3 regions of the Klebsiella sp. PL-2018 genome follow, and region 2 is predicted to be linked to each of the others. Evidence: predicted binding sites of a transcription regulator. Region 2 holds the regulator's gene; each other region holds the start of a gene.
What was found. Region 2 encodes PhoB, which activates phosphate uptake and scavenging genes when phosphate is short. Its sites were predicted from a motif close to CTGTCATAAAACTGNCNNAT; they were not measured.
Positions count from the first base shown of each region.

Region 1: the regulator PhoB is predicted to act here: its motif matches at 3,259-3,278, upstream of uvrB (excinuclease ABC subunit UvrB).
Region 3: the regulator PhoB is predicted to act here: its motif matches at 1,357-1,376, upstream of pstS (phosphate ABC transporter substrate-binding protein PstS).

Region 1 covers NZ_CP077673.1:1,809,413-1,815,224, reverse strand. The annotation lists gene pmrB (two-component system sensor histidine kinase PmrB) at 1-691, shown strand, start outside; gene uvrB (excinuclease ABC subunit UvrB) at 992-3,007, opposite strand; gene MKleb_RS08410 (ABC transporter ATP-binding protein) at 3,719-4,441, shown strand; gene bioD (dethiobiotin synthase) at 4,383-5,105, opposite strand; gene bioC (malonyl-ACP O-methyltransferase BioC) at 5,098-5,812, opposite strand, start outside.
Region 2 covers NZ_CP077673.1:1,274,513-1,280,324, reverse strand. The annotation lists gene brnQ (branched-chain amino acid transporter carrier protein BrnQ) at 1-1,200, opposite strand, end outside; gene phoR (phosphate regulon sensor histidine kinase PhoR) at 1,619-2,908, opposite strand; gene phoB (phosphate response regulator transcription factor PhoB) at 2,930-3,619, opposite strand; gene sbcD (exonuclease subunit SbcD) at 3,898-5,100, shown strand; gene sbcC (exonuclease subunit SbcC) at 5,097-5,812, shown strand, end outside.
Region 3 covers NZ_CP077673.1:25,152-30,963, reverse strand. The annotation lists gene glmS (glutamine--fructose-6-phosphate transaminase (isomerizing)) at 1-1,145, shown strand, start outside; gene pstS (phosphate ABC transporter substrate-binding protein PstS) at 1,462-2,502, shown strand; gene pstC (phosphate ABC transporter permease PstC) at 2,695-3,654, shown strand; gene pstA (phosphate ABC transporter permease PstA) at 3,654-4,544, shown strand; gene pstB (phosphate ABC transporter ATP-binding protein PstB) at 4,592-5,365, shown strand; gene phoU (phosphate signaling complex protein PhoU) at 5,415-5,812, shown strand, end outside.

The DNA.
Region 1 (5,812 bases), 530 kb from region 2:
CCTGAATTTAACCCTCGATCGCGAGCGTCTGTTTACCGCCGACGTCGCCCATGAGCTGCGCACGCCGCTGGCCGGGCTGCGTCTGCACCTGGAGCTTCTGGCGAAAGTGCATGGCGTTAGCGTGGACCCGCTAATTCAGCGTCTCGATCAAATGACCAATAGCATTACCCAGCTGCTTCAGCTGGCGCGCGTTGGCCAGTCATTCTCCGCCGGAAGCTATCAGCAGGTTGCGCTGAAAGAGGATGTAATCGAACCGCTGCAGAGCGAGCTTGAGACTATGCTGCAGCAGCGCCAGCAGACGCTGGCGATCAACGTCAAGGATGGAGAGGCGATCGTGTCGGGCGACGCCACGCTGGTGCAGGTTATTTTACGTAACCTGGTCGAAAACGCGCATCGTTATAGCCCGACGGGGTCGACGATTAAAGTGTCGATAGCGCCTGGCCCAACGCCCATTCTGGCCGTTGAGGATGAAGGCCCGGGAATTGATGAGGCTAAAAGCGGTGAGTTAAGCAAAGCGTTCGTCCGCATGGACAGCCGCTATGGCGGTATTGGTCTCGGGTTAAGCATCGTCACCCGCATCGCCCAGCTGCACGACGCGCAGTTCTTTTTACATAACCGACAGCCCGGGCCCGGCGTTCGCGCCTGGGTACTCTTCCCTAAAGCTTCGCGTCAGAACGTCAGCACCCACTGATGGAAAAAGGCAACGACGATAACAAACGCGCAGGTGACTGCCAGGTATTCGCGGAAGGTTAATTTTTGCATGGCGCTATCCTCAGTAAAGTGAGGATAGTTTCGCCAAACAAGATTAAGCCAACATTAAGCATCACGGAAAATCGCGACAGAGGGGCAACAAATAACCAAAGCGTTTCGGCTCATGTGCCCGCTTTTCTGTCGGGTGGCGGCTGGCGCCTTACCCGACCTACGAAAAACACATCCCGTCCATCGCCCGAAGACCCGGTAAGGCCCGGGCGATATTTATCTGGCAACGCCGCTACGAAGCGGCGATAAACAGCTCGCGCAGCTGGTGAAGCTGGTCGCGAATTTGCGCCGCCTCTTCAAACTCCAGGTTCTGCGCGTGCTGCATCATCTGCCCTTCCAGTTCGTGAATCTTCTGCTGGAGCGCCTTCGGCGTTAGCGCGACGACATCCGCCTCAACCGGTGAGCGAGACTTGCCGCGCCCCTTGGTTTTGGTTTTCGCGATATTCTGACCGAGCGCCAGAATATCGACCACTTTCTTATTCAGACCCTGCGGAACGATACCGTGCTCTTCGTTGTACGCCTGCTGCTTCTCGCGGCGGCGCTCGGTTTCCCCGATCGCTTTCGCCATCGACGGGGTGATTTTATCGCCGTAGAGAATCGCTTTGCCGTTGATATTTCGCGCCGCGCGGCCAATGGTCTGAATCAGCGAGCGTTCAGAGCGCAGGAAGCCTTCTTTATCGGCATCCAGGATCGCCACCAGCGACACTTCCGGCATATCCAAACCTTCACGCAGCAGGTTGATCCCCACCAGCACGTCAAACTCGCCGAGGCGCAGATCGCGGATAATCTCCATGCGCTCCACGGTGTCGATGTCCGAGTGCAGGTAGCGCACCCGTTCGCCGTGCTCTTCCAGATATTCGGTTAAATCTTCCGCCATGCGTTTGGTCAGCGTCGTGACCAGCACGCGCTCGTTGATCGCGGTGCGGATGCGAATCTCCGAGAGCAGATCGTCGACCTGGGTGCCTACCGGACGCACTTCGATGACCGGATCCAGCAGCCCCGTAGGACGGACGACCTGGTCCACCACCTCGTCGCCGGATTTATCCAGCTCATAGGCTCCCGGCGTCGCCGAAACATAGATGGTTTGCGGCGCCAGGGCCTCAAACTCTTCAAACTTGAGCGGACGGTTATCGAGCGCCGACGGCAGGCGGAAACCGTACTCCACCAGCGTCTCTTTGCGCGCCCGGTCCCCGCGGTACATACCGCCGATCTGCGGGATCGTGACGTGGGACTCATCGATGACCAGCAGACCATCGGCCGGCAGGTAGTCAAACAGCGTCGGCGGCGGTTCGCCCGGCCCACGGCCCGACAGATAGCGCGAGTAGTTTTCAATCCCCGAGCAGTAGCCCAGCTCGTTCATCATTTCGAGGTCGAACTGCGTACGCTGGCTCAGACGCTGCTCTTCCAGCAGCTTGTTGTTCTCCAGCAGTCCCTTACGCCGCTCCGACAGTTCAACTTTAATCTCTTCCATCGCCTGGACGATGCGCTCGCGCGGGGTGACGTAGTGGGTTTTGGGATAAACGGTGAAGCGCGGGATCGTCGACTCAATATGACCGGTCAGCGGATCGAACAGCGACAGGCGCTCAACTTCCTCATCGAACAGCTCAACGCGCAGCGCGATATCGTCAGACTCCGCCGGGAAGATATCAATCACCTCGCCGCGCACGCGGAAGGTACCGCGCTGGAAGGCCTGATCGTTGCGGGTATACTGCAGCTCGGCCAGGCGGCGCAAAATAGCGCGCTGGTCGATAATCATGCCGACCGTCAGATGCAGCATCATTTTCAGATACAGATCCGGATCGCCCAGACCGTAGATAGCGGAGACCGAGGCCACCACCACCACGTCGCGACGCTCCAGCAGCGCTTTGGTCGCCGACAGACGCATCTGTTCAATATGTTCGTTCACCGACGCATCTTTCTCGATGAAGGTGTCCGAGCTTGGCACGTAGGCTTCCGGCTGGTAGTAGTCGTAGTACGAGACGAAATACTCCACCGCGTTCTCCGGGAAGAACTCTTTCATTTCGCCGTATAGCTGCGCCGCCAGGGTTTTGTTTGGCGCCAGCACCATCGTCGGACGCTGCAGGTCAGCAATGACGTTGGCGATGGTAAACGTTTTACCTGAGCCGGTGACCCCGAGCAGGGTTTGATGCGCCAGGCCATCTTCCAGCCCCTCTTCCAGGCGACGAATGGCTTCCGGCTGATCGCCGGAGGGACGGAAAGCAGAATGCAGCTTGAACGGTTTACTCATCAATCAGAACCTGAAGAAGGGTTGAACGGCAGGTGTTTAATTCTACTCGCCGGCTCAGCTTTTGCCAATAAAAAATACTGGATATAAAAACAGTGCCGTATTATCGTAGTCGGACTAATTAGCGCTTTTTACCGCCAACATGGACGAATAAAAACCGCTTTACGGGATAATCGACCACGCCTCAGGGTTATCCCCAAAAAGTATGACCATTTAACATTTGTCAAGCGAGGGGATGAATGTTTTATGGCAGTCGGTGACACTTTTCTTACAGGCATTGATTTTATTTAAATAATTGATATTTAATAGAATTTAATAAAAGACGGGTTTCGCGCCAATTCGGCCGCAGGCCGCGTACTCTCTAGCTTACCGCAAGTTTTCTAACTCTAATACACAAGGTTATCCACAGGAATAGTGGATAACTGTCTGCAGCCCATGACCCGAGCCACCCGAACAAAACCCGTCGCCCCGACCAAACCCGCCGCGAAAAAAATTAATTGAATTTTTTTTGCTGTTTATTGGCGAAGAGTGGCTAGATTTTTTGTTATTTTTTGCACCACATTTCAGCGCGCGGGCACCGGGAAAGTGCAAGGTCGGTCCGCTTGTGCCCGGTCGCACCTGTATTGACCAGCAAATACCGAGAGTTCTTTTTCCTGGCAAGAGATTTGCAGAATCTTCTCGTCGCCTGCTATCCCAGGAAAGGAGAAAACGTCTATGTTGAGTCTACGCGCCGTGAACCACTATTACGGAAGCCAGCACACGCTGTGGAATGTTGACCTTGAGCTCAAACCCGGTAAATGCACTTGCGTCATGGGGCGCCAGGGAATGGGGAAAACCACGCTCGTCAACTGTATTACCGGTCATCTGCCGGTGGCCAGCGGCACTATCACCTGGCAGGACGGAGGATCGGCGCCCTATGACCTGATGCCGCTCTCCGCGCAGTCGCGCAGCGCCATCGGCATTGGCTATGTACCGCAGGATAAACGGATTTTTTCGCAGCTGAGCGTGGAGGAAAATTTGCACATTGCCCTTGCGGCGGGCGGCGAACCGGCGTCAGCGGTCGCCGGAGAGATTTACGATCTGTTCCCCGAGCTGTACGCTCTGCGCCAAAGTAAAGGGATTACCCTGAGCGCCGACGATCAGTATCAGCTGGCGCTGGCCAGGGCGCTGATAACCCGTCCGCGCCTGCTGATCCTCGACGAACCTTCGCGCGGCGGCGGCCAGCGCTTCCTGCACAAGCTCGGGGATTTACTGATGCGCCTGAACCGCGATATTGGCCTGACGGTGCTGATCGCCGAACAGCACCTGCCGTTTATTCGTCGGGTGGCGGATCGTTTCTGTCTGCTGCACTGTGGACGCAGCGTAGCCCAGGGAGACGTTATCCAGCTGGATGCCCCGCTGCTGGCGAAGTGGATGACGCCCGATCCAGCGCGCTGAGGTCGAGATACTGACCGAGATCCTCGCGCTGAGCCGCCTCCGCCAGCCACGGGATCTCGCCAAGAAACGGCGCGGGCAGCACGCGTTTCAGCGTTGCCAGATATTCAGGATGGCGCCTGGCGGGCGGCTGGATATCGTTGGCTATCCAGCCCGCCAGCGGCAGTCCGGCCTGTAGCACCGCCTGAGCGGTCAGCATGGCATGGTTGATGCACCCCAGCTTAACGCCGACCACTAAAATCACCGGCAGCCGCTCTTCCTGTACCCAATCGGCAAAGGTCAGCGTTTCTGACAGCGGCGTAAACCAGCCCCCCGCCCCTTCCACCAGTAGCCAGTCGGACAGCGCTTCCAGCTCGCGCAGGCCAGCAGAAATCGCGGCGGCGTCAATCGGTCTCCCTTCATCAGCGCTGATAATATGCGGTGACGTCGGTTCAGCAAAGGTGAACGGATTGACCTGCTCGTAGCGCAGCGCCACGCGGCTATTGCGCTGTAAAGCCAGCGCATCCTCATTACGTAATCCCTGGGCCGTATAGTCGCTGCCGGAAGCCACCGGTTTGTAGCCCGCGCTCTTAAATCCCTCGCGATTGGCCGCCTGCAGCAGCGCGCAGCTGGCGACGGTTTTCCCCACCTCGGTGTCGGTGCCGGTAACGAAGAAACGTTTAGTCACGTTCGATAACTCCTGTAAAAAGATGATACGTCAGCGGGCACTGGCCCTGCTGCTGCGGCCAGGCGAGCTGGAGCTGCCGCAGCTTGCCGCGGCTGAGCGGCGCAGGGCTGCGTCCGTGGTGCAGATGGGTCGCGCCAATGCCTTTAAGCGACCGCATCGCGCTGAGCGCGTCGGGAAACGGCAGCGTGATGGCGTGGACGTGGCCGCTGGCGCGGCGACCGGCCAGCGCCTGACGCACCGCCTGCTCGCTGAGAAAACGGTTGGCGTGCGGCCGCTCATCGATGGCTCGCCAGGCCTGATTGAGCTCAGGTAACGAACCTGACAGCAGCGTACTAAACGCCACGCGGCCGCCGGGCCGCACGACCCGGGACAGCTCATCAATGGCGGTCGCGAGATTGTCGCACCACTGAACCGCAAGGTTGCTCCACGCCAGATCAACGCAGCCGTCCGCCAGCGGCAGCGCTTCGATGTCGCCCTCGACGTAGCGGTGCGCGCAGTTTCCGCGGCGGGCCTCCGCCAGCATGTCGACGGAAAGATCCAGCGCCGTCACCCGGCTCCCTGCATCGCGCCAGAAGCGGCTTATGCTGCCGGGGCCGCAGCCCGCGTCCAGCACCTCAGGAAAGGTCTTGATATCGAGCTGTTCCAGCAGCAGCGAGGCGCTAAGGCGCTGTAATTCGTCGTGCTGAGCGTAATGTCCCGCCGCGCGG
Region 2 (5,812 bases):
GGTCCAGGACGGCATCATCTCTGCAAACGCCGACGCTTTAATGCCGTCAATGATACCAAACATCAGGCTGATAAACATTGCCGGGGCGATAACGCGGGACGAATTATGCCACCAACCGCGGGTAAAGCTTAATACAACCAGTGCGATACACGGCGGATAGATAGCCGTCAGCACCGGAATCGAAATCTGAATCAGGTGGCTCAGGCCGAGGTTGGAGACCGCCATCGAAAACAGGCCGAGGATAAACACCAGCGTACGGTAGGAGAACGGCAGATACTGGGCAAAGAACTCCGCGCAGGCGCAGGTCAGGCCCACCGCCGTCACCAGACAGGCGATAAAGATCAGCGCCGCCAGCAGGAAGCTTCCCGCGCCGCCGAAGGTGTGCTGGACGTAAGCATGCAGAATCGCCGCGCCGTTAGCGGACTGCTCCACCAGCGTGCCGCTATCGGAACCTAAACGGAACAGCGCCAGGTACAGCAGCGTCAGGCCCACGCCGGCCATCAGGCCAGCCCAGACGGTGTAGCGGGTCAGCAGGCGGGCTTCGGTCACGCCGCGAGAACGCGCGGCGTTGACAATCACGATACCAAAGACCATTGCCCCGAGGGTGTCCATGGTCAGATAGCCGTTGACGAAGCCGTTAGAGAACGGCGCGGTGCGGTAGGCTTCCATCGCGTGGCTCAGCGGACCGGCAGGCCAGACGATTGCCGCCACGGCGAGAATAATCAGGGCGATAATTTTCAGCGGCGCGAGGAAATTCCCCACGGTGTCCAGCAGCTTGCCCGGGTAGAGCGAAACGAGGATCACCAGCGCAAAATAGATAATGCTGTAAATCAGCAGCGGCAGCGGGCCGTCGCCGGTCAGCGGCGCAATCCCCACCTCAAAAGAGACGGTCGCGGTACGCGGGGTCGCGAACAGCGGCCCTACGGCCAGATAGCAGACGACCGCCAGCAGGATACCGGCGACTTTACCAATCGGCGTGCTCAGGCTCTCTACGCCGCCGCCGACTTTTGCCAGCGCCACGACCGTTAGCACCGGCAGACCCACGGCGGTAATCAGAAAGCCAATGGCCGCGCTCCAGACGTGTTCGCCGGCCTGTAAGCCAACCATTGGGGGGAAGATAATATTGCCTGCGCCGACAAACAGCGCGAAGGTCATAAAGCCCAACGCTATGATGTCGCGAGATTTTAACTGATGGGTCATAAATTCATTACAGCCTGTGGATGTGGTGTTGTAAAAACGGATAAATACCGCGCCTTTCCCCTGGGGATGATACAGCGGCCATTGTCAGTAAACTCAGCGGGATATGCTCCCAAAGCGGCGTGGAAAAGAATTGTTTTTTGAATTACCACGCAAAAACAGTCTGTCTGCGACCGTAGGGGGGCAATTTAAACGCTTATAACGTTTTAAAGCAAGGAGGGATCGCAAAAGCAGATGATTATGCTAACTCTATTTTGATGCGTAGAATTATTTACCTGATGGATAGAAAACATCTGGCTTATCATGCGAACAAAAAAGCAGCGAGCGTTCGTTAATTACGCAGCTGTGATTGCGCTGCAAAGGAAAATGACCAGCCGAAGCTGGTCATTGGCAAGTTATTCTGACACCCGGCCGCTCGGGCTCAATTTTTGGCAATTAAACGTTCCGGTAACAGGAAGCTAAAGCGGGTGCCTTTCCCCAGCGTACTCTCAATTTCGAGGCGGCTATCGTGATGGCTGACGGCGTGTTTGACGATCGCCAGCCCCAGACCGCTGCCGCCGGTCTGTCTTGAACGCGCTTTATCCACCCGGTAGAAACGCTCGGTCAGACGCGGAATATGTTCCGGCGCGATGCCCGGCCCGTTATCTTCGACGCTGAACAACGCTCCGTGCGGCGCGCGCTGCCAGCTTACGGTAATGTCCGTTCCCGGCGGCGTATGGTTGACCGCGTTATAGACCAGGTTGGAAATGGCGCTGCGCAGCTGTTCTTCATTACCCAGTACTTTCAGCGATTCATCGACCGAAAAATGCAGCACCTGCCTCTGCTGGCTTAGCGTTTGCGCCTCGCGCTCGACCACCCGCAGCATCATCGGCACATCGATTTTATCGTTCATCGCCAGTACCGGCGCGGCTTCGATTCGCGACAGCGTCAGCAGTTGCTTAACCAGGCCTTCCATGCGCTGGGTTTGTTCACGCATGGTGTGCAATGCTTTTTCGCGCGTTCCCCCTTCCAGCACCTGCTCCTGCATCATCTCCAGATACCCCTGCAGCACCGTCAACGGCGTGCGCAGTTCGTGGCTGACGTTGGCGAAAAAGTTTCGCCGCGCCCCTTCCAGCTGGTGCATCTGCGTGACATCGCGCGCCACCATCAGCAGCTGTTTATCGCTATAGGGCATCACGCGAATTTCAAGATGACGGCCGTTATTCAGCACCAGATTGAGCGGTTTGGAAAAATCGCGGTATTTCAGATAATTGGCAAATTCAGGGTAGCGCAAGAGGTTAAGGATGTTCTGCCCGTTATCGTCAGGCCAGCGCAGATTCAGGATCTGCTGGGCCAGACCGTTGCACCAGAACATCACCCCTTCTTCGGTGGTCAGCACCACCGCATCCGGCAGAGACTCCGCCCCGCTGCGAAAGCGCTTAATCAGGCTTCCCAGCTCACGGCGGCGCTTTTTATTACGCATCTGCATCTGGTGCAGTCCGTAAAGCAGCGGCTCCCAGCTGCCGCTGCCCGGCGGCGGCGTCATGCTGCGATCAACCCACAGCCACCACGACAGGCGCATCAGATTCCAGAAATGCCAGACAAGAAGACCGGTCACTGCCGCCAATAAAAACCACGGCAGGTAACCTAAAAACGCCCCGAGGATCAGGGCCGGGATACAACACAAGAAAAGCTCAAGCGCCAGCCTTTTCCATGACAGCCGTTCCAGCACGGTTCACACTCCTGTCAGCATTCAGAAACGGGCGGAGAAACGATATCCCGTACCGCGAACCGTTTGTACCATCCGGTCATGGCCGCTATGTTCCAGCGCTTTGCGCAGACGGCGAATATGCACGTCTACCGTTCTGTCTTCGACATAAACGTTGGTTCCCCAGACGTGATTCAGCAGCTGTTCGCGGCTATAGACTCGCTCCGGGTGCGTCATGAAGAAGTGGAGTAATTTAAACTCCGTAGGCCCCATATCCAGCGGATTTTCGCCGGTCATGACGCGATGCGAAGAGGGGTCGAGGCTCAGCCCCTGCATTTCAATCACCTCCTCCACCGCCATCGGCGAAATGCGCCGCATCACGGCTTTAATTCGCGCCACCAGCTCTTTCGGGGAAAACGGCTTAGTGATGTAGTCATCGGCGCCGGTCTCCAGGCCGCGGACGCGATCTTCCTCTTCGCCGCGGGCGGTCAGCATCACCACCGGAATATCACGGGTCATCGCTTCACGCTTGAGCTGTTTAATAAACTGCAGACCCGACCCGCCCGGCAGCATCCAGTCAAGGAGGATCAAATCAGGCCAGGGTTCATTGAGCTGATTGACCGCGCTGTCAAAATCTTCCGCCTCGACGGGCTGAAAGCCGTTTTGCTCCAGAACAAAGCAAACCATTTCGCGGATTGGAGCTTCATCTTCAACGACCAGAATTCTTCTCGCCATTATTTACCCTGTATTTTTTAGCCATCAGTATAGAAGTGCGCGGCCATTATGCGTCAGATTTATGACAGATTTATGAAAAAAATGACCGCCAGATGAACGCGGATTTCGAATTGTGACACGGACTTAACTCACCCAAAAGCAGCGTTATCCCCTCAATAATTCAGGTTTCACTCCCCACAAGTACAGGTAACCAGGTGGCTGGACGTAGCCAACGCATAAGCAACTTGAAGGATGACGGGTATATAATGCCGCTTACGCTTTTTCTCCAGGGAACAACTATGCGCATCCTTCACACCTCTGACTGGCACCTTGGGCAAAATTTTTACAGCAAAAGTCGCGCCGCCGAACATCAGGCGTTTCTCGACTGGCTGCTGGCCAGCGCGCAGGAACATGATGTCGATGCCATTATTGTTGCGGGCGATATTTTTGATACCGGCTCACCGCCGAGCTACGCGCGCGAGCTGTATAACCGCTTTGTCGTTCAGCTGCAGCAGACCCGCTGCCGGCTGGTGGTGCTGGCGGGAAACCACGATTCGGTTGCCACCCTCAACGAGTCGCGAGACATTCTCGCCTTCCTGAATACGACGGTGGTGGCCAATGCCGGCCACGCCCCTTTTATCCTGCCGCTGCGCGACGGTACGCCGGGGGCGATTTTTTGTCCGGTACCGTTCCTGCGCCCGCGTGAGCTGGTGACCAGCCAGGCCGGGCACTCTGGCGGCGAAAAGCAGCAGCTGCTGCTCAGCGCCATCAGCGACTACTACCAGCAGCAGTACCAGCTGGCCTGCGAACTGCGCGGCGACCGGGCGCTGCCGATTATCGCCAGCGGCCATTTAACCACCGTCGGCGCCAGCAAAAGCGACGCGGTTCGCGAAATCTATATCGGTACGCTGGACGCCTTCCCGGCGAGCCGTTTTCCGCCCGCCGACTATATCGCGCTCGGCCACATTCACCGGGCGCAGGTGGTCGGCGGCTGCGAACATATCCGCTACAGCGGTTCGCCCATCCCGCTGAGCTTTGACGAAACCGGGAAAAATAAGAGCGTCAATCTGGTCACTTTCGCTAACGGCTGCCTGACGGACGTCACGCCGCTTATCGTCCCCGTCACCCAGCCGCTGGCGGTCCTGAAGGGCGATTTCGCCAGCATTAGCGCACAGCTAAACCAATGGCAGAATAACGACCAGCAGCCCTCAGCGTGGCTGGATATCGAAGTCACCAGCGACGAATATATGCATGATATCCAACGTAAAATCCAGGCGCAGACCGAAACGCTGCCGGTAGAAGTGCTGCTGGTGCGCCGCAGCCGCGCCCAGCGCGATCGCATTCTGGCCGGCGCTCAGCGCGAGACCCTCAGCGAACTGCAGGTGGAGGACGTCTTCGCCCGCCGTCTGGCGCTGGAAACGCTGGAAGCAACGCAGCAGCAGCGCCTGGAACAGCTCTTTAATGAAACGCTGCATAGTCTGAACGGTGAGGATCGCCTGTGAAAATACTCAGCTTACGCCTGAAAAACCTCAACTCACTCAAAGGCGAATGGAAAATTGATTTCACCGCTGAGCCCTTCGCCAGCAACGGACTGTTCGCGATAACCGGGCCAACCGGCGCCGGAAAAACCACCCTGCTGGATGCAATCTGTCTGGCGCTGTATCACGAAACCCCGCGCCTGAGCAGCGTGTCGCAATCGCAGAACGATCTGATGACCCGCGACACCGCCGAATGCCTGGCGGAAGTGGAGTTTGAGGTAAAAGGCATCGCCTACCGCGCCTTCTGGAGCCAGAACCGGGCGCGAAACCAGCCGGACGGCAACCTGCAGGTTCCGCGCGTCGAGCTGGCGCGCTGCGAGGACGGCAAGATCCTCGCCGATAAGGTCAAAGATAAGCTGGAACTGACCGCCTCGCTCACCGGCCTGGACTATGGCCGCTTCACCCGCTCGATGCTGCTGTCGCAGGGGCAGTTCGCCGCCTTCCTGAACGCGAAACCGAAAGAGCGCGCCGAGCTGCTGGAGGAGCTGACCGGCACCGAGATTTACGGCCAGATTTCGGCACAGGTCTTTGAAAAGCATAAGCAGGCCCGCGTCGAGCTGGAGAAAATTCAGGCCCAGGCCTCCGGCGTGCTGCTGCTGAGCGACGAACAGCAGCAGGCGCTCCAACAAAGTTTGCAAGCGCTTACTGATGAAGAAAAACAGCAGGTTAGCGAACA
Region 3 (5,812 bases), 1.2 Mb from region 2:
AAGTGCAGCGCCCGGATATTGAATCCAGTCTGCAGTACGACGCGGGCGATAAAGGTATCTATCGTCACTATATGCAGAAAGAGATCTACGAGCAGCCGAACGCCATCAAAAATACCCTCTCCGGGCGCATTAGCCACGGCGAGGTTGATTTAAGCGAGCTGGGCCCGCAGGCTAACGAGCTGCTGTCTAAGGTCGAGCATATTCAGATCATCGCCTGCGGCACCTCCTACAACTCAGGTATGGTGTCCCGCTACTGGTTTGAGTCGCTGGCAGGGGTGCCGTGCGATGTTGAAATCGCCTCCGAGTTCCGCTATCGCAAATCGGCCGTGCGTCGCAACAGCCTGATGATCACCCTCTCTCAATCCGGCGAGACGGCGGACACCCTCGCCGGCCTGCGCCTGTCGAAAGAGTTGGGCTATCTGGGGTCGCTGGCGATTTGTAACGTGCCTGGATCATCCCTGGTGCGTGAGTCCGATCTGGCGATGATGACCAACGCCGGGACGGAAATCGGCGTCGCCTCGACTAAAGCCTTCACGACGCAGCTGACCGTTCTGCTGATGCTGGTGGCGAAACTGGCGCGACTCAAAGGCCAGGATGCGTCGATTGAACATGATATCGTGCATGGCCTGCAGGCGCTGCCGAGCCGCATTGAGCAGGTGCTTTCGCAGGACAAGCGTATTGAGGCGCTGGCTGAGAACTTCTCTGACAAACACCACGCGCTGTTCCTTGGCCGCGGCGATCAGTATCCCATTGCCCTGGAAGGGGCGCTGAAGCTGAAAGAGATCTCCTATATTCATGCGGAAGCCTATGCTGCCGGCGAGCTGAAGCATGGTCCGCTGGCGCTGATTGACGCTGAAATGCCGGTGGTGGTGGTCGCGCCGAACAACGAACTGCTGGAAAAATTGAAATCCAACATTGAAGAGGTTCGCGCTCGCGGCGGCCAGCTGTACGTTTTTGCTGACGGCGATGCGGGTTTCACCGGCAGCGACAATATGCACATCATCGAGATGCCGCATGTTGAAGAGGCGATCGCGCCAATCTTCTATACCGTACCGCTGCAGCTGCTGGCGTATCACGTCGCGCTGATCAAAGGGACTGACGTTGACCAGCCGCGTAACCTGGCGAAATCAGTTACCGTGGAATAACGATTTTACAGCGCTGAAAGGGCTGCCGTCCGGCGGCCCTTTTTATTTGCGGCGAACAGCGAGATCCCACCCGCTTTATGACAGCCTGTCATTTTTGAGACGCTTTTGCGCTGTCATAAAAATAAAATTTTCCGCTAATCTTTCTATCATTAACCATAGTAACAATATGATTTGTATTGTTTTTATTTAATGTAAATTCCCGTCTTTTTGCTTGTCATAAAACTGTAATAATTCGTACATTTTACTGTCACCTGTTTGTCCTATTTTGCTCACCATAGCTTCGAAACAATGGTTTACGAATCCAGCAGGAGACATTATGAACGTTATGCGTACCACCGTCGCAACAGTTGTCGCCGCGACCTTATCGATGAGCGCTTTCTCTGTTTTTGCAGCAGCAAGCCTGACTGGCGCAGGTGCAACTTTCCCCGCGCCGGTGTATGCCAAATGGGCAGATACCTATAACAAGGAAACGGGTAATAAAGTCAATTACCAGGGTATCGGCTCCTCTGGCGGCGTAAAACAAATTACGGCCAACACCGTAGACTTCGGTGCTTCTGATGCCCCTCTTGCTGATGACAAGCTGGCTCAGGAAGGTCTGTTCCAGTTTCCGACCGTTATCGGCGGCGTAGTGCTGGCAATTAACCTGCCTGGCGTGAAATCCGGTGAGCTGGTGCTTGACGGTAAAACGCTGGGTGATATCTACCTGGGCAAAATCAAAAAATGGGATGACGCGGCGATTGCTAAGCTCAACCCGGGCATGAAGCTGCCTTCTCAGAACATCGCGGTGGTTCGTCGTGCCGATGGTTCCGGTACTTCCTTCGTTTTCACCAGCTATCTGGCGAAGGTGAACGAAGAGTGGAAATCTAAAATCGGCGCGGGCTCAACCGTTAACTGGCCGACCGGTCTGGGCGGTAAAGGCAACGACGGCATCGCCGCGTTCGTTCAGCGTCTGCCGGGCTCTATCGGCTACGTAGAATATGCCTACGCAAAACAGAACAACCTCGCTTACACCAAACTGCTGTCCGCCGATGGCAAGCCGGTGAGCCCGACTGAAGATAACTTCGCTAACGCGGCGAAAGAAATCGACTGGAGCAAATCCTTTGCACAGGATCTGACGAATCAGAAAGGCGACAACGCATGGCCGATCACTTCAACCACCTTCATTCTGGTCCACAAGGCTTCCAACAAGCCAGAGCAGACCGCCGAAGTGCTGAAGTTCTTCGACTGGGCGTATAAAAACGGCGGTAAAGAAGCCAACGCGCTGGACTATGCTACCCTGCCGGAAAGCGTGGTTGAGCAAGTTCGCGCGGCATGGAAGACCAACGTAAAAGACAGCAGCGGTAAAGCGCTGTACTAATACCCGTCAGCCTTCGAGCTACAGGTGCGTTGGCAGCGCTTGTTCACCCCGGTCACATAGCCCATCTATGTTCCCGGGGATCCACAAGCCAGCTGCCTGCCTGCAGCTCGAATTATTTAGGGTATGGCATTACCTTTGCCAGAAAGATCAGTAAACTACGATTTTTTCTGGCCCGAAACTGAAGAGTAACTTATGGCTGCAACCAAGCCGGCATTTAACCCTCCGGGGAAAAAGGGTGACATAATTTTCAGCGTGCTGGTAAAACTGGCGGCGCTGATTGTGCTATTGATGCTTGGCGGCATCATCGTCTCCCTTATCATCTCGTCCTGGCCAAGCATTGAGAAATTTGGCTTTGCCTTTCTGTGGACCAAAGAGTGGGATGCGCCGAACCAGATTTTCGGCGCCCTGGTACCCATTTACGGGACGCTGGTCACCTCATTTATCGCGCTGCTGATCGCCGTACCGGTGAGCTTCGGTATCGCGCTGTTCCTGACGGAACTGTCACCCGCCTGGCTGAAGCGCCCGCTGGGTATCGCTATTGAGCTGCTGGCTGCGATCCCCAGTATCGTTTACGGCATGTGGGGCCTGTTTATTTTCGCCCCGCTGTTTGCGACCTATTTTCAGGAGCCGGTTGGCAACGTTCTGTCGACCATTCCGTTCGTTGGCGCGCTCTTTGCGGGCCCGGCATTTGGTATCGGTATTCTGGCGGCGGGCGTGATTCTGGCCATCATGATCATTCCTTACATCGCGGCCGTTATGCGTGACGTCTTTGAACAGACGCCGGTGATGATGAAAGAGTCCGCCTACGGTATCGGCTGCACAACGTGGGAAGTTATCTGGCGTATCGTTCTGCCTTTCACCAAAAACGGCGTGATCGGCGGGGTAATGCTCGGTCTGGGGCGCGCGCTGGGGGAAACCATGGCGGTGACCTTTATTATCGGCAACACCTACCAGCTTGATAGCGCTTCGTTATATATGCCGGGCAACAGCATCACCTCCGCGCTGGCGAATGAGTTTGCCGAAGCGGAAACCGGACTGCACGTTGCCGCACTGATGGAGCTGGGCCTGATTCTGTTCGTTATCACCTTTATTGTTCTGGCCGCATCGAAGTTTATGATCATGCGCCTGGCTAAGAATGAGGGGGCTCGCTAATGGCGACGATTGAATTACAAACCACCGCGGAGCTGGCGGAATCCCGTCGCAAAATGCAGGCAAAACGCCGCATGAAAAACCGTCTCGCCCTGACGCTATCGATGGCGACCATGGCGTTTGGTCTGTTCTGGCTGATCTGGATCCTGATGTCCACCGTCACCCGCGGCATCGACGGCATGAGCCTGGCGCTGTTTACTGAAATGACGCCGCCGCCAAATACGGCGGGCGGTGGTCTGGCAAACGCCCTGGCGGGCAGCGGATTGCTGATCCTCTGGTCGACGGTTATCGGTACCCCGCTGGGGATTCTGGCGGGGATTTATCTGGCGGAATATGGCCGTAAATCCTTGCTGGCCGAAGTGATTCGTTTTATTAACGATATCCTGCTTTCCGCGCCGTCGATTGTCGTCGGTCTGTTTGTTTACACCATCGTCGTTGCGCAGATGCAGCACTTTTCCGGCTGGGCGGGCGTGATTGCGCTGGCGCTGCTGCAGGTGCCTATCGTTATTCGTACCACTGAAAACATGCTGAAGCTGGTACCGGACAGCCTGCGTGAGGCGGCATATGCGTTGGGTACGCCGAAGTGGCGCATGATCTCTGCGATCACCCTGAAAGCATCGGTATCGGGCATTATGACAGGTATTCTGCTGGCCATCGCCCGTATCGCCGGGGAAACGGCACCGCTGCTGTTTACCGCGCTCTCCAACCAGTTCTGGAGCACCGACATGATGCAGCCGATTGCGAACCTGCCGGTGACGATTTTCAAATTTGCCATGAGTCCCTTTGCGGAGTGGCAGCAACTGGCATGGGCCGGGGTCTTGATTATCACCCTGTGCGTATTGCTGCTGAACATTCTGGCGCGCGTTGTTTTCGCGAAGAATAAACACGGTTAATTTTTGCGGCGCGGCGAAACGCGGCGCCGAATGAGGAAAAGAACGAGATGAGTATGGTGAATGCGACCCCGGGTAAACTTTCAGTTCGTAACCTGAATTTCTACTACGGAAAATTCCATGCCCTGAAAAACATCAACCTGGATATTACCAAAAACCAGGTTACGGCGTTTATCGGGCCGTCAGGCTGCGGTAAATCCACGCTGCTGCGTACGTTCAACAAAATGTTTGAGCTGTACCCGGAGCAGCGTGCGGAAGGCGAAATTCTGCTCGATGGCGATAATATTCTGACCAACACCCAGGATATCGCCCTGCTGCGCGCCAAAGTGGGGATGGTGTTCCAGAAGCCGACGCCGTTCCCGATGTCGATTTATGACAACATCGCCTTTGGCGTGCGCCTGTTTGAGAAGCTTTCCCGCACGGATATGGATGAGCGCGTGCAGTGGGCATTGACCAAAGCCGCATTGTGGAATGAAACCAAAGATAAACTGCATCAGAGCGGATATTCTCTCTCCGGTGGCCAGCAGCAGCGTCTGTGCATCGCGCGCGGTATCGCTATTCGTCCGGAAGTTCTGCTGCTGGATGAGCCCTGCTCGGCGCTGGACCCGATCTCTACCGGGCGTATTGAAGAGCTGATCACTGAACTGAAACAGGATTACACCGTCGTTATCGTGACCCACAACATGCAGCAGGCCGCGCGTTGCTCCGACCATACGGCATTTATGTATCTTGGCGAGCTGATTGAATTCAGCAACACGGACGATCTGTTTACCAAGCCCGCTAAGAAGCAAACTGAAGATTATATTACTGGCCGCTACGGTTGATTGCCCTTCTGCTACCAGGCTCTAACCTATTGGGCAATCAGGAGATACTATGGATAACCTAAATCTTAACAAACATATTTCCGGCCAGTTCAATGCTGAACTGGAGTACATTCGCACCCAGGTCATGACCATGGGTGGGCTGGTGGAGCAGCAGCTTTCTGATGCGATCACCGCGATGCATAACCAGGACAGCGAACTGGCAAAGCGCGTTATTGACGGCGACAAGCAGGTCAATATGATGGAAGTGGCGATCGATGAGGCCTGCGTGCGCATCATCGCCAAGCGTCAGCCGACCGCCAGCGACCTGCGTCTGGTGATGGCGATTATTAAAACCATCGCCGAGCTGGAACGCATCGGCGACGTCGCGGATAAAATCTGCCGCACCGCGCTGGAAAAATTCTCCCAGCAGCATCAGCCGCTGCTGGTGAGCCTGGAATCGCTGGGGCG